2 regions of the Paenibacillus polygoni genome follow, and region 1 is predicted to be linked to the other one. Evidence: predicted binding sites of a transcription regulator. Region 1 holds the regulator's gene; the other holds the start of a gene.
The links. Region 1 encodes NrdR, which represses ribonucleotide reductase genes. Its sites were predicted from a motif close to AACACNATATATNGTGTT; they were not measured.
Positions count from the first base shown of each region.

Region 2: a site for NrdR is predicted at 1,549-1,566, ahead of QPK24_RS14675 (anaerobic ribonucleoside triphosphate reductase). Genes of this name have one in related genera too.

Region 1 is NZ_CP127162.1:1,604,626-1,611,254, reverse strand. Features, by position in the region: gene QPK24_RS07775 (hypothetical protein) at 20-250, opposite strand; gene QPK24_RS07770 (DUF2264 domain-containing protein) at 278-1,414, opposite strand; gene nrdR (transcriptional regulator NrdR) at 1,448-1,915, opposite strand; gene QPK24_RS07760 (alpha/beta-type small acid-soluble spore protein) at 2,032-2,256, shown strand; gene QPK24_RS07755 (lytic transglycosylase domain-containing protein) at 2,346-2,909, opposite strand; gene coaE (dephospho-CoA kinase) at 2,906-3,502, opposite strand; gene QPK24_RS07745 (manganese efflux pump) at 3,517-4,254, opposite strand; gene mutM (DNA-formamidopyrimidine glycosylase) at 4,411-5,241, opposite strand; gene polA (DNA polymerase I) at 5,308-6,629, opposite strand, start outside.
Region 2 is NZ_CP127162.1:3,064,916-3,071,544, forward strand. Features, by position in the region: gene QPK24_RS14670 (MDR family MFS transporter) at 1-1,156, opposite strand, end outside; gene QPK24_RS14675 (anaerobic ribonucleoside triphosphate reductase) at 1,647-3,614, shown strand; gene nrdG (anaerobic ribonucleoside-triphosphate reductase activating protein) at 3,620-4,114, shown strand; gene QPK24_RS14685 (DUF1796 family putative cysteine peptidase) at 4,267-4,944, opposite strand; gene QPK24_RS14690 (hypothetical protein) at 5,145-5,318, shown strand; gene QPK24_RS14695 (glycerophosphodiester phosphodiesterase) at 5,458-6,198, opposite strand; gene rbsK (ribokinase) at 6,359-6,629, opposite strand, start outside.

The sequences.
Region 1 (6,629 bases):
TTTCAGCTTTCTAGAGGGCTCAATGATGACTAGAATTCATTCGCTCAAATGATAATGCAGTCACAGACAACAATCGAGATAACATGACTGCAACTACAACATAAACGATTTCAATGAAATTCTGGTATAACAATGAATCCAACTGAACATAAGAGAAGATTATATATTTACCTGCTATAAAAAAAAGGATAAAAAGTAAAGCAAACAGGAAGATATTCCACAGCTTTTCTGCAATTTGCATCTTACTCATCTTCTTTACCACTCCTCCAACTATTCGTTAGAATACCGATTGATCCAGCGGAAAGGACTGCCCGCTCCATGCTCTTTTCTGTGTCCACGGTGCGTCTCGCATCGACCAAAATGGATGATCACTTGATAGTCCCAGCGGCAGAAATAAGGTACTGCACAAATATAAACTTCCTGTAGAAATATAACCTTCTGCTAGATCTGGTTGATTGCCACAAAATCCAATCCGAAGCCATCCGTTCTCATCGAATGTATCTTCCCCAGCAAGCGTTCTCTGCAATACTGCGGTAAGCGCGCAGCGTACACTTCCACCATCTAACTCCTCAGGAAGCGTTTCCATCAGTGCAAGCTGAGATAATAACTGAAAAGCGCCAAAACGATATGCAAGCGAACGACCTACTGGAGGAAATGTTCCTTCTGGTGAAATCATACGTTCAAGCACTGCACCATATCTTCGTGCTCGGGACAATACGAATTCGTAAGCCGAGTCCCAATCAGGATACATCCCTTTGAATGTAAGGTGGATATCAATAAGCATAGGCTGAATGACAAAACTGTTATAGTAGTCCCAATGAAAATGAGGGCCATCTCCGTAGGTTCCATCCCCTAGATACCAATGCTCATGCTGTTTGAGAGCGTAATCGACTCTCATCACATCAAAATCCTCTTCTCCCATCATATACAAGGCTGCCTCAACCATAGCAGAGAATAACAGCCAATTCGAGGGGACGGCTTTGATACGACGTGTCTTCTTTAAGCACTCAATAAGCTGCTGCTTTACTCTCGGTTCAAGCTGTCCGTAAAGTTCCTGAGGAGCTCTCACAATCGCATGAGATAAAAAAGCTGCATCTACCAGCGGCTGACCGCCTTCTGTAAAGTTCATAAAATCTGGTGAATTCGGATCCGTTCCAGCGTCAATGGCTTGTCTAGCCATCACTGCATACTTATCTCTTAAAACTTCTTCTTCTCCATCCTGCTTACGTTCTAACCATGGAGCTATTCCCGCAAGCAATCTGCCAAGTGCTTCAAGATGAGCATAGGTTTCCCTACCCACTAAGGGAGAATCCACAGGCATGAGTTCCTTTAACTTCCGGTTCGATAAAGATTCCAATACAGGATCTGCTATTCGAAACATCGATTCAAGCCATATTTTTCGACTATGTATCATGAAAGTGAATTCTCCTTTATTATAAAGGTATCTTTACTCTTCGTAGGGTTCTTTGGATAATAACGTTTTTAGTTCTTTCATAAACATATTGATATCTTTAAACTGCCTATATACTGAAGCAAAACGCACATAAGCAACTTCATCAACGGGATACAGCTGTTCCATCACAAGCTCTCCAATGTCTCTGCTCTCTACTTCAGCAACTGCTGTATTTCGTAAAGAAGACTCTACGATAGACGCGATATGATCCAGCTGTTCAACAGATACAGGACGTTTCTCACAAGCCCTGATCAATCCTCTAAGCAGTTTTTCTCTGCTAAACTCTTCTCTGCTTCCATCTTTTTTGATAACAATCAGCGGTGTCTCCTCGATCGTCTCAAAAGTGGTAAACCTGCGGTTACATTGTTCACATTCGCGGCGTCTGCGAATGGACTTGTTCTCATTAGCGGGCCGAGAATCCAGTACTTTCGTACCTTCGTACGCGCAATACGGACATTTCACGAACATCACTCCTTTTATTGTATATACTTTCCAACTATTTTTCTTTTAAAAAGTGTAATGAAAATCACATTTCTGAGACATAATACTTTTACCAACTCGCAAGGAGGTGAAAGGCAATGGCACAAGGTAACAACGGAAACTCAAACCAACTAGTTGTATCTAGCGCTTCTGGTGCTCTTGAGCAAATGAAGTATGAGATCGCTCAAGAACTAGGTATCAGTATCCCACAAGATGGATACCAAGGTAACATGACTTCCTACGAGAACGGTTCAATCGGGGGTTACATCACGAAACGTCTTGTAACAATCGGTGAACAACAACTCGCTGGTCAATTTCAATAATTAGTAATTATAAAGTGCTGGACAGGTTAGCCATTAGGCTGGCCTGTCCAGCATTTATTCGTATTTTCGCAGTACAAATAGTAAAAAGATCAGAATTCCTTATAAATGTCTTTATACTGATTATAATAATAAATAACCCGCTGAACATAATGCCGGGTTTCTCCTACCGGGATCTCATTAATCGTATCGAGTTTTCCATCCCATAAACCCTTCTTAATCCAACTGCCTACATTCCCTTGTCCTGCGTTATAAGCTGCGATCGCTGCGATCGGATTACCATCAAAATGATCGGATAAATAATCAAGATACCAAGTACCTATTTCTATATTTGCCTCAGGTTCATGCTTCAGTTCATCCAACGTAACGTTCTTTTTCTGTTTTTTCTCCAGCACCCAGTTCGCTGTGTCCGGCATAAGCTGCATTAAACCAATGGCTCCCTTTTTCGATTCACGGCTCAGTTTATAATTGGACTCCACTCGAATAATGGAGGCTACGAGAAATGGGTCCACATCATAAGCTTTTGCTTGTGTCCGAATCTCATCTTTATAATGAATGGGATAAAACCAAGACATCCAATTGGTATTAAAAAATAGAAGAAATAAAAAGGAAACAAGTATAACAAGCAGTACTCTTTTTTTACGAAGCCATCTCATGATAGACCCGTGTCACGCCAGAAGGCCAAAATTTGCTTCTTCGTTTCTTCAAAATCTCCGCTGTTATCTATAATGATATCTGCCTTTTGTTTCTTCTCTTCTATATCCATCTGTGCTTTTAGGCGCAGAATTGCCTGATCCTTGTTCAATCCATCTCTCTTCATTAACCGCTCTAATTGAACTTCTCTTGGTACATATACCAGCATGATCTGATCATACCCATCTTCAAGTCCTGACTCATAGAGAAGAGGAATATCAGCAACAATAAGACGGTCTGGAAACTGCTCTTCGAATTTATGCTTACGGTCTCTCATCTCCTGACGAATGGCAGGATGAGTAATTTGATTTAATGCTTGAAGCTGATCTGGATGATTAAAAACTAGCTCACCGAGCTTCTTACGGTTCAGTGATCCATCTTCTAGCAGAACAACTTGTCCGAAATGTTTTGTAACAGCAGCAAGCACAGGGTGCCCGGGAAGCATGACTTCCCGAGCGATCTGATCTGCATCAATTAAAATCGCTCCAAGGCTTACAAGAAGCTTGGAAACACTGCTTTTACCTGACGCAATTCCGCCTGTTAATCCAATATTCATGTATTCACCTCAAATTAAATCAGCTTCAATATTCCCATAATAATTAACATAATGGCAGGCAAGGCTGTCAAAGACTGTACAAAACTTGAGTTTGCAAAACGAAAACCTGCCTTTAAACCAAAGACGAGAAACAAACCGCTGAAAAAAGCGATCATTACTGAGGTTAATAAAGGTGGTAAACCAAGCAGTGCAGCCCCCAGCCCAGCGCCAAAGGCATCTAAAGATAATGCAATCCCAAGCCACATCGCTTCATAACCCGAAATACTTCCTGAATCGTCCATATCTGCAGCAGAAGGTTTCTTTAGTATTTGAATTACAAGACCAAACTTTTGAATCTCCAATAAAAAAACGGTAGTTTTTGATTCCGATTCAGACGATTCCGCCTCAGCCATACTATTCTTTCCCGTTTCCTGAGATAAAAGCGAAGTATCTGAAGATAAGTTCGCTTTTTCTTTCCATGGATCCGTCTCCGAATCTGCAGATTTGGACCTAAATGACTGAATGAGTGACCAGGTTCCCATAGCAATGAGAATCCCTGCTCCAATCCATGATGCTACACTCGGAGATACGAAAGCGGATAATAAAACTCCAATTTGCATCGAAACTCCAATCACAAGACCAGAGCAGATGGAGATAATTGCGATCGATAGCCAAGGAATTTTCATTTTGCGAAGTCCGTATGTAATGCCTATACCAAAGCCATCCAGACTAAGCGCAAAAGCAAGCAAAAATAACGTCAATAAATGAGGCACCCTTCATTCCTCCCCTAACTAGGCCGCAAAGCTGCTTCTTAGCAGAAAGCAGGCTAATGCCTAAAACTGCGTTGCCCTAGCAGTATATGGGAACCGGGTTAAAAGGGTGCCTATTCATCAAGGCTCGCTTACCTGGAGCTTGTTTATATCCATTCGTTACGCCAAAACCTGACATCTTGGGCAGGTATGAGTACCGCGTCCACCTACCACAGTCTTGACAATCATTGTTCCACATTGTTCACAAGGCTGATTTTGACGGCCATATATTTTGAACTGATGCTGAAACATGCCCATTTCACCTTGGCCGTTGACATAAGATTTAATGGTAGATCCGCCAGCTTGTACCGCCTCAAGAAGTGTATCAATGATAGACTGATGAAGCAGTTCAAACTGCTCGTCCGTGAGCGTATTCGCGGGTTGTTCTGGATGAATCCCTGCCCTAAATAGCGACTCATCAACATAAATATTCCCAATCCCTACGACATATTCCTGATTAAGAAGAGCCGTCTTGATCTTGGTAGATCGTTTCCCAATCGCTTTACGAAAAGCGTCTAGTGTAAAAGATTCGTCTAGCGGCTCAAGCCCTAGCTTCATCAGCGGTTTGTTCGTAAGATCTTCCCCCGTGGGAAATAGATGCATGGTGCCAAACTGTCTTACATCCTTGTAACGAAGCTCTGTTCCATCAGAGAAATGAAATACAACATGCGTATGTTTCTCTAGTGGCTCATCTTCCGAATATAAACCATAACGTCCCTCCATACGGAGATGAGAGACAAGTACAAGTCCATCCAGGATGATTCTCAAAAATTTACCTCTGCGTTCCACACCTTGAATGGTATGTCCGACAAGCTCCATAGCAAATGCATCAATATCATCTGGCCGCTGAATGATTCGCGGTAAATGAACGGTAACACGATCTATATATTTTCCTACGATTAACGAATTTAATGTTTTTTTGACTGTTTCTACTTCCGGAAGTTCCGGCATGATGTCTTCACCTCATCCTCCATTATAGCGGATTTTGAGGCAATCTTATACCCTTATACACGGGATTTACTTCGCCTCATACCAGTTTCTTCCGAAGCTGACTTCTGCTTTCAGTGGAACGGCTAATTCCAAGGCTTTACCCATCACTTCAGGTACTAATTCCTTCATTATTTCTAATTCCTCTTCCGGCACTTCAAATACCAATTCATCGTGTACCTGCAACAGCATCCGGCTTTTCAGATTTTTCTCCGTAAGTGCTGCATCCATGTGCACCATAGCCAGCTTGATAATATCAGCAGCAGTTCCTTGAATCGGCGTATTCATCGCTGTACGTTCTGCAAAAGAACGAAGATTAAAGTTGCTTGCATTAATTTCTGGTAAATAACGGCGGCGACCAAGAAGTGTCGTTACATACCCGTCTTGTTTAGCCTGTTTCACGATATCGTCCATAAATTTACGAACACCTTTGAACACATCAAAATACTGCTCAATAAACTGCGATGCTTCTTTTCTTGTAATGTTCAAGTTCTGAGACAGACCGTAATCGCTAATTCCATATACGATTCCGAAGTTAACAGCTTTTGCGGATCTCCGCATATTGCTGTCTACCGCTGATTCCTCCACTCCAAATACATCCATTGCTGTTTTGGTATGAATATCCATATCATGTACAAAAGCTTCTTTTAGATTATCGTCATCCGAGATGTGAGCAAGCACACGAAGTTCGATCTGAGAATAATCGGCAGCGAGAATGTACCAATTCTCTTCAGAAGGAACAAACACTTTGCGGATTTTACGTCCTTCTTCGAGACGAATCGGAATGTTCTGCAGGTTTGGAAACTGACTGCTGAGTCTGCCGGTGGCAGCAATCGTTTGTCGATAGTACGTATGCACTTTTCCTGTTTTATCCGAAATTTCTTTCAGTAATCCTTCTACATACGTCGATTGCAGTTTCGCAATTGAGCGGTACTCTAAAATGTGCTGAACAATTTCATGATACGGAGCAAGTTTCTCTAGTACTTCTGCATCGGTTGAGTAACCTGTCTTTGTTTTTTTAATAACCGGTAATCCCAATTTATCAAAAAGAATTTCGCCTAGTTGTTTTGGCGAGTTCAGATTAAATTCAGTTCCCGCAATCTCATAAATTTTCGCAACTAAAGAAGCTATGGTCTGTTCAAATTCAGATCCAAGCGCTTTAAGCTCATCTACATTGGCTTTGATTCCCTGCTTCTCCATGTCAGCAAGGATGCGTGACAAAGGCATCTCTAGATCATAGAAAAGTTCATGCATTCCTGTCTCTTCCAAGTCCTTCTGCTGCAGCGGAATCAGACGGGAGATCGTTTCTGCTTTGCGGCATAAATATTCGCATACCACTTTCTCTTCGGGAA
Region 2 (6,629 bases), 1.5 Mb from region 1:
TAGCAATAGATATCATTAAGAACGTTTGAAGAATGGCCACGAGCCATGCAGACTGCAGAGGCAGCAATAAGAAACAAGTGATGGTAGCAATCATAAGGAGCATCCCAGGCAGAAGAAGCATCCGCGGCCCATATTTATCGAATAATTTCCCCATAACTGGCGACATGAGTCCATTCAGGAGTCCGCCAGGCAACATGACAAGTCCAGTCATCAAAGTACTATAAAGCATTACTTTCTGCAAATAAAGAGGTAAAACGAGCATCATAGCAAACATGGTCATCATAACGATGATGGATAATACAACCGCAACAGAAAACATCGGATAGATAAATACCTTCATATCCATAACAGGCGCGGTCAACTTCAACTGTCTCCACACAAAGAGAGCAAGCGATATAGCGCCGATTGCGATAATAAAAATCACATAGCTCTGAATTGATGTGCTGCCGCCTTCCCCCATACTACCAAATCCGAATACAATGCCTCCAAAACCAATCGTAGAAAGAATAACAGAGAACACATCCAGTTTCGGTCTGCTTGTACTGGTCACGTTTCGCAGCTTCATAAATCCGAAGATCAGTGTCAGGGCAACGATCGGAGCTACCAGAATAAATAACCAGCGCCACGATAAATGCTGCAGTATAAAACCGGATAATGTCGGTCCAATGGCGGGAGCAAACATAAGCACAAGTCCAATCAGTCCCATTGCCGCTCCTCTGCGCTCCATAGGAATGACAGCCAAGATAATATTCATCATCAGTGGAATCAGCACAGCGGTACCTACAGCTTGAATCACTCTTCCGAAGAGAAGAATACCGAAGCTTGAACTGATTGCAGCAAGGACTGTTCCGATGAGAAATAAGGCCATTGCGGATAGATAAAGTTGTCTCGTTGTAAACCGCTGAACTAAATACGCAGATACGGGGATCAGTATACCGATGACAAGCATGTAGCTAGTCGAAAGCCACTGTGCCAGGTGAGGCTCAATACTCAGGTCACCCATGATTTGAAATAGAGCTACATTCAGCAGTGTCTCGTTAAGAATAGCGACAAAGGCACCCGACAATAAAACAGCAAGAAGTAAACCCGTTTTCGGTGAGTCAGAACTCTTATTAACGTTGTTATCTGCCGCATCATTCAGTGAGTTTGTATTCAATTTTTCTCCTCCATCCCATTCTATCTATATATATAAATCCGTTTACCTTCCTTCATTGAAGGTGAGGTATTCAGACAATGTAAGGAGTAAGTATCGTTACTTATCGTTACTTATCGTTACTTATCGTTACTTATCGCACTGCTACAACATAACACATCCCAGTTTCTTCTGCATCTGTATTTCTTATCTATAACTGTTTTTTAATTATTTTATTAATAAAACATTCTCCCTTCATTTTTTTAGTTTTTTTTCAGCTCAGATTGCACAGCGTTTCCTCCCATAATGACAAGGGTTAAGGGTCTTTTTTGAGTTTCAGTATAGGGTTCTATGCAGGCCAAACTGTGATTTTTGTCATACACTCCGAGTACATCTTGTAGGTATGATACTCAAATAGATCAATATATAGTATGTATTGCATAACAAAAACATAGAATTCATCCAAAACAAACTACACATAACAGAAAACGGATTTAGAAGGAGATCATTCATTATGGCAAAATTAGAAGCATTTATACCTAATCCTAAACAAGCAGATGAACTCACAGATATAATGGACCAAATCTTAGGAAGTAAGGACACGGATCTGCTTAGAGAAAATGCAAATCTGAACGGAGACTCTTTTAGTGGAAAGATGAGTAAAATTGGTTCTGAAACTGCGAAGAAACATGTGATGAAGCACGTCCTTCCCAAACAGGTTGCTCAAGCAATAACGGAAGGCGAACTTTATGTTCACGACCTTGACCAATATGCGCTCGGTACAACAAACTGCATCTTTATTCCTTTTGATCGGCTTCTAGAACGCGGTTTTAATACAGGAAATGGTTCTGTACGAACCCCTCAGTCAATCATGTCAGCGATGTCACTTGTCGCTATTATTTTTCAGTCTCAGCAAAACAGTCAATTTGGCGGTGTTTCTGCCAACAAAATCGATTGGGACCTGGCTCCTTATGTTGCACGCTCTTTCAGAAAACACTTCCGAAAAGGAAAACAATTATTTGAAGAATCAGCGGAACTTGATCAAGAATATATCCATATGAATAGCGAACTCGCACAAACGACCTGTTCTAAAGCCTACGCTTTTGCCATGAATGAAACCATTCAAGAGACACATCAAGCTGCTGAATCCCTTATTCATAACTTAAATACAATGAGCAGCCGGGCAGGCGGACAAATTCCGTTTACGTCCCTAAACTATGGATTATGCACGTCTGCTGAAGGAAGACTGGTATCCCATGCGCTTCTTGATGCTACCATCGCAGGACTCGGTCATGGAGAAACGCCTGTTTTCCCTCAGCATATTTTCCAGTGTAAACAAGGGATTAACCAAGCTCCCGGCGAACCCAACTACGATATTTTTGTAAAAGCGCTCGAATGTTCCAGCCGGAGATTATATCCGAATTTCGTCAATGTCGATGCTACTTTTAATTTGCCGTTTTATCGTGAAAATGATCCCGATACCATTATTGCTACCATGGGTTGCCGTACGCGTACAATCGCTGACCGGTTTGGCCGCAACCGTCAAAGTGGAAAAGGAAACCTCTCTTTTAATACCGTTAATCTCGTGAAGCTTGGCATTGAACATGGGATTGCGCTGCGTAAACGGACACAGCCCGATATGAAAGAATTCTACAAGAATTTGCACCGCGTAATGGAGATTGCTTTAGAAGGACTGCTGCATAGATACGCTATTCAATCGGTTCAACCTGCAAAAGCTTCTGACTTTATGATGCGGGAAGGTGTCTGGGAAGGCGGCGAACATCTGAACCCTGATGAACCCGTAGCTTCTCTGCTGAAGCATGGAACATTATCGATCGGATTTATTGGACTCGCTGAATGTATGAAAGCTTTATACGGAAAACATCATGCGGAAGACGAATTTTCCTACAAAGAGGCAGTTCGGATTATAGAAACCATGCGGAACTTCTGTGATAAAAAAGGGGATGAATACAATCTGAACATTACCTTGTTTGCTACTCCGGCAGAAGGGTTATCCGGAAAATTCACCGTTTTGGATCGAAATAAATACGGAATTCTACCTGAAATTAATGATCGTGATTACTATACGAACTCTTTCCATGTTCCTGTCTACTATTCGATCTCCGCTGCGAAGAAAATTCAGCTGGAAGCACCATTCCATGAACTATGCAATGCAGGAGCAATCTCTTATGTGGAGCTGGATGGAAATGCTCGTAATAATCAGGATGCATTCCGCCGAATTGTACAATACGCGCTGTCTCAAAATATCGGTTATTTCTCAGTCAACCACCCGTTGGATCGCTGTCCTTCCTGTGGTTATGAGGGTGTTATTGGTACGGAATGTCCAAGCTGTGGAATACATGAAAATGACATTCATTTCAGCCGACTTCGCAGAGTAACTGGATATTTAACTGGAGATTACACGGTTCGATTCAACTCCGCGAAACAAGCAGAAGTCAGAGATCGGGTTAAACATCTATGATCCCTTTGCATATCTGCGGTTATATTCCAGAGTCTATTAATGAAGGCGCGGGTCTTCGGGCTGTTGTTTTTATAAGCGGCTGTAAGCATGCATGTCCCGGCTGTTTTAATCCCTCCTCCTGGAACTTTAGAGCAGGTAAACCTTTTACGAAAGAAGAACAACTGCGTATCATCCAGGAAATTGCGGACAACCCATTACTTGATGGGCTGACCTTATGCGGGGGAGATCCATTCTTCTCTGCTCCTGCATGCACCGATTTTATTCGGAAGTATAAGGAACTTTGTCCAGGAAAAACCCTTTGGGCTTATACCGGTTTTGTCTACGAAAAACTGCTGGAGGACCCAGACATGCGCACGCTTGCTGAGCTTTGTGATGTCATCATAGATGGTCCTTTTCAAATGGAATTGAAAGATACCACGCTTCTTTTTCGCGGAAGCCGAAATCAGCGAATCATTGATGTACAAGCCTCGTTATCTGAGGATTCAGTAATCACTTTATAGCACGAATAGAAACATCCGGCCGACAATGGACTGCGGTTCATGTACCGGATGTTTTTCTTTTTTTCCAGATAGGTAAAGTACGAGATAGGTAAAGTAGTAGTCATGCTTATATCAAAAGGAACTAGAAACTTTTATTGATTAATGTGAATTTTTCATGTGTTGTAATTTTGCAATAGATAAGCATTTATTTCTTCGTTGGTCATGGTATTATAAATTCCTTCCAGAATGGTTCGCCATAAGGTGTGGTTATCTTGAAATATATTTGCTACCTCTGGGATGAGCAGTGTACAAACGTTAGGCAGTTGATAATCAATCTGAACTATATAAGGTACCTGCGCGTGATTCACAACCAGTAATTTATACTCACCTGCCACGAGGTCATCTAGAACTTGTACTAACTCTTCCGTTTCATGTAAAGTAGCTTCTGTTCGTAAAAAAAAGATTCGTTTACCGCTCTGCATAAGCTGTAAAAACCGGTTGGCCCTGTAGTCTAGTTTTTGCTTCAAGCCTGGATAGCTTTCAAGGATACCCGGATCGTTATCTTCCATTGGAAAATCATGAACAGAGTACAGGTCATAGGCAGCGTCCCGGATAACATAACAGCCTGAATCCGAACTTGCCCCATGATACCTGAGATTATCCCATAGCATGACATGACGAAATCGATCGCGCAGCAGGGCACTCACTCCTGATAAATGAGGGGACATCATCCAGTCGATGACTCCAGCTATGTTCCGAATTTTACTGTGATTCAGCTGGCTTGCAGGAAGACAGTTATGGCCGAGACTATAGAGGACATCATACCCGCCTTTTAATTCATGCAGTTCCATTCACTTCGCCTCCTTTCAGCCAGGGTATACCTTATTAGATTACAGGAAACCTCGCTGTGCCTGTGCCATTGGACTTTTCTTATCATAATGACAATTTATACACCTATAGATATCTGTTTCACTCTGATCCTCATGCGGTAATGATACATAATTACGAAAATTTTGGGTGAAACTATCCAAACGGAAAGGGTGAAAATAAAATGCTTGATGACAAAACAGACCGCGGTGCCGGTTTTGATTCTATTGTTGAACCGGATCCGATATTCGAACAGATTGATTGGACCAAAAACTCAGATTCAATAACGATTTCTAATCTTACCGAAGAGGAACAGGAGACAACGGATGAGGAACAGGATGAAGAAGAAAAGCGATAATCAGGAAGCGCAGCATATGTGGCTGTCATCCACTTACCGTCGTAATTATTCTGCGCTTTCGAATCCAAAAAAAAGAGAGAAATCTACGGATGAGTAGATTTCTCTCTTTTTCTATATAACCGGCCAGCAGTTTACGTATTCAGCGGATAACTCCCCTTGCTTCCATTACTTTTTTTAATCGGCCAGGATAATCAGTAATGATGCCATCGATTCCTTTTTCTATCAATTTGTTCATCACATTTTCTTCATTTACCGTCCAAGCATACATCTGCAATCCTTCTTTTTGTACCGATCTAAAATCTGTCTCTTCTAAATGAATGTAATACGGATGCAGAGAAAAAGCATTCACTCCTGCAGTAGTCGGTAATAACTCAGGGTGCGCAAAATTCTGAGCATATAATAGGCCCGTTTTTACTTTTGAATTCAATTTTTCCAAAGTGCGGAGGCTGTCAAAATGAAAAGAAGATACGACAACATGATCATAGAGGTCATACTCTTCTAGGAGGGCAGCCAATTTTTCTTCCACCCCTTCGGAAATTCCGCCCTTAATTTCAACATTCATCATCAGATGACGAGGAGCGAGCTCAAATACTTCCCTCAGTGTAGGAATCGATTCTCCCTCATAAGCTGAATCAAACCACGATCCGGCATCCAGCTGCTGAAGTTCTGCCCTAGTCATCTCTTTTACAACCCCGTTTCCATTCGTCGTACGATGGACAGTGTCATCATGTATAACCATGATTTCTCCATCTTTGGATAGATGAATATCAAGTTCAAAGGCATCACAGCCCTGCTGCAAAGCAAGTTCAAAAGCAGCCATTGTATTCTCTGGAGCTTCCCCTTTTGCCCCTCGATGGGCAATAATCAGCGGTGTTTTCATACAATCAGCACCTTCCTCACAAGATAGAAGAATAAGATATCAAAGTATTCTAGTCTGTAATCTAGTTTAGTATACGATGCTCTTATTCCCCTATCACCCGTATCATGTAAAATTTATATTAAATTTTAATATTTCAGCAAAAAACTATCATTGCAGGATACTACTGCCGATCCTCCACTTCATGACGAAACGGCATTCCACCTTGCGCTCCGAATTTGGTTACCGATATAGAAGCTGCTAGATTAGCAAAAGAGATACTTTCTTTTATTGACTTTCCTTCTGCCAGCGCCACTGCAAATGCCGCATTAAATGTATCGCCTGCACCTGTTGTATCTATCGCTTCCACGATAAAAGCAGGGACCACTACCTCTTGTTCGCCATCATAATAACGAACTCCCTTCTTTCCTTCGGTTACGATTAGTTTATTCGGG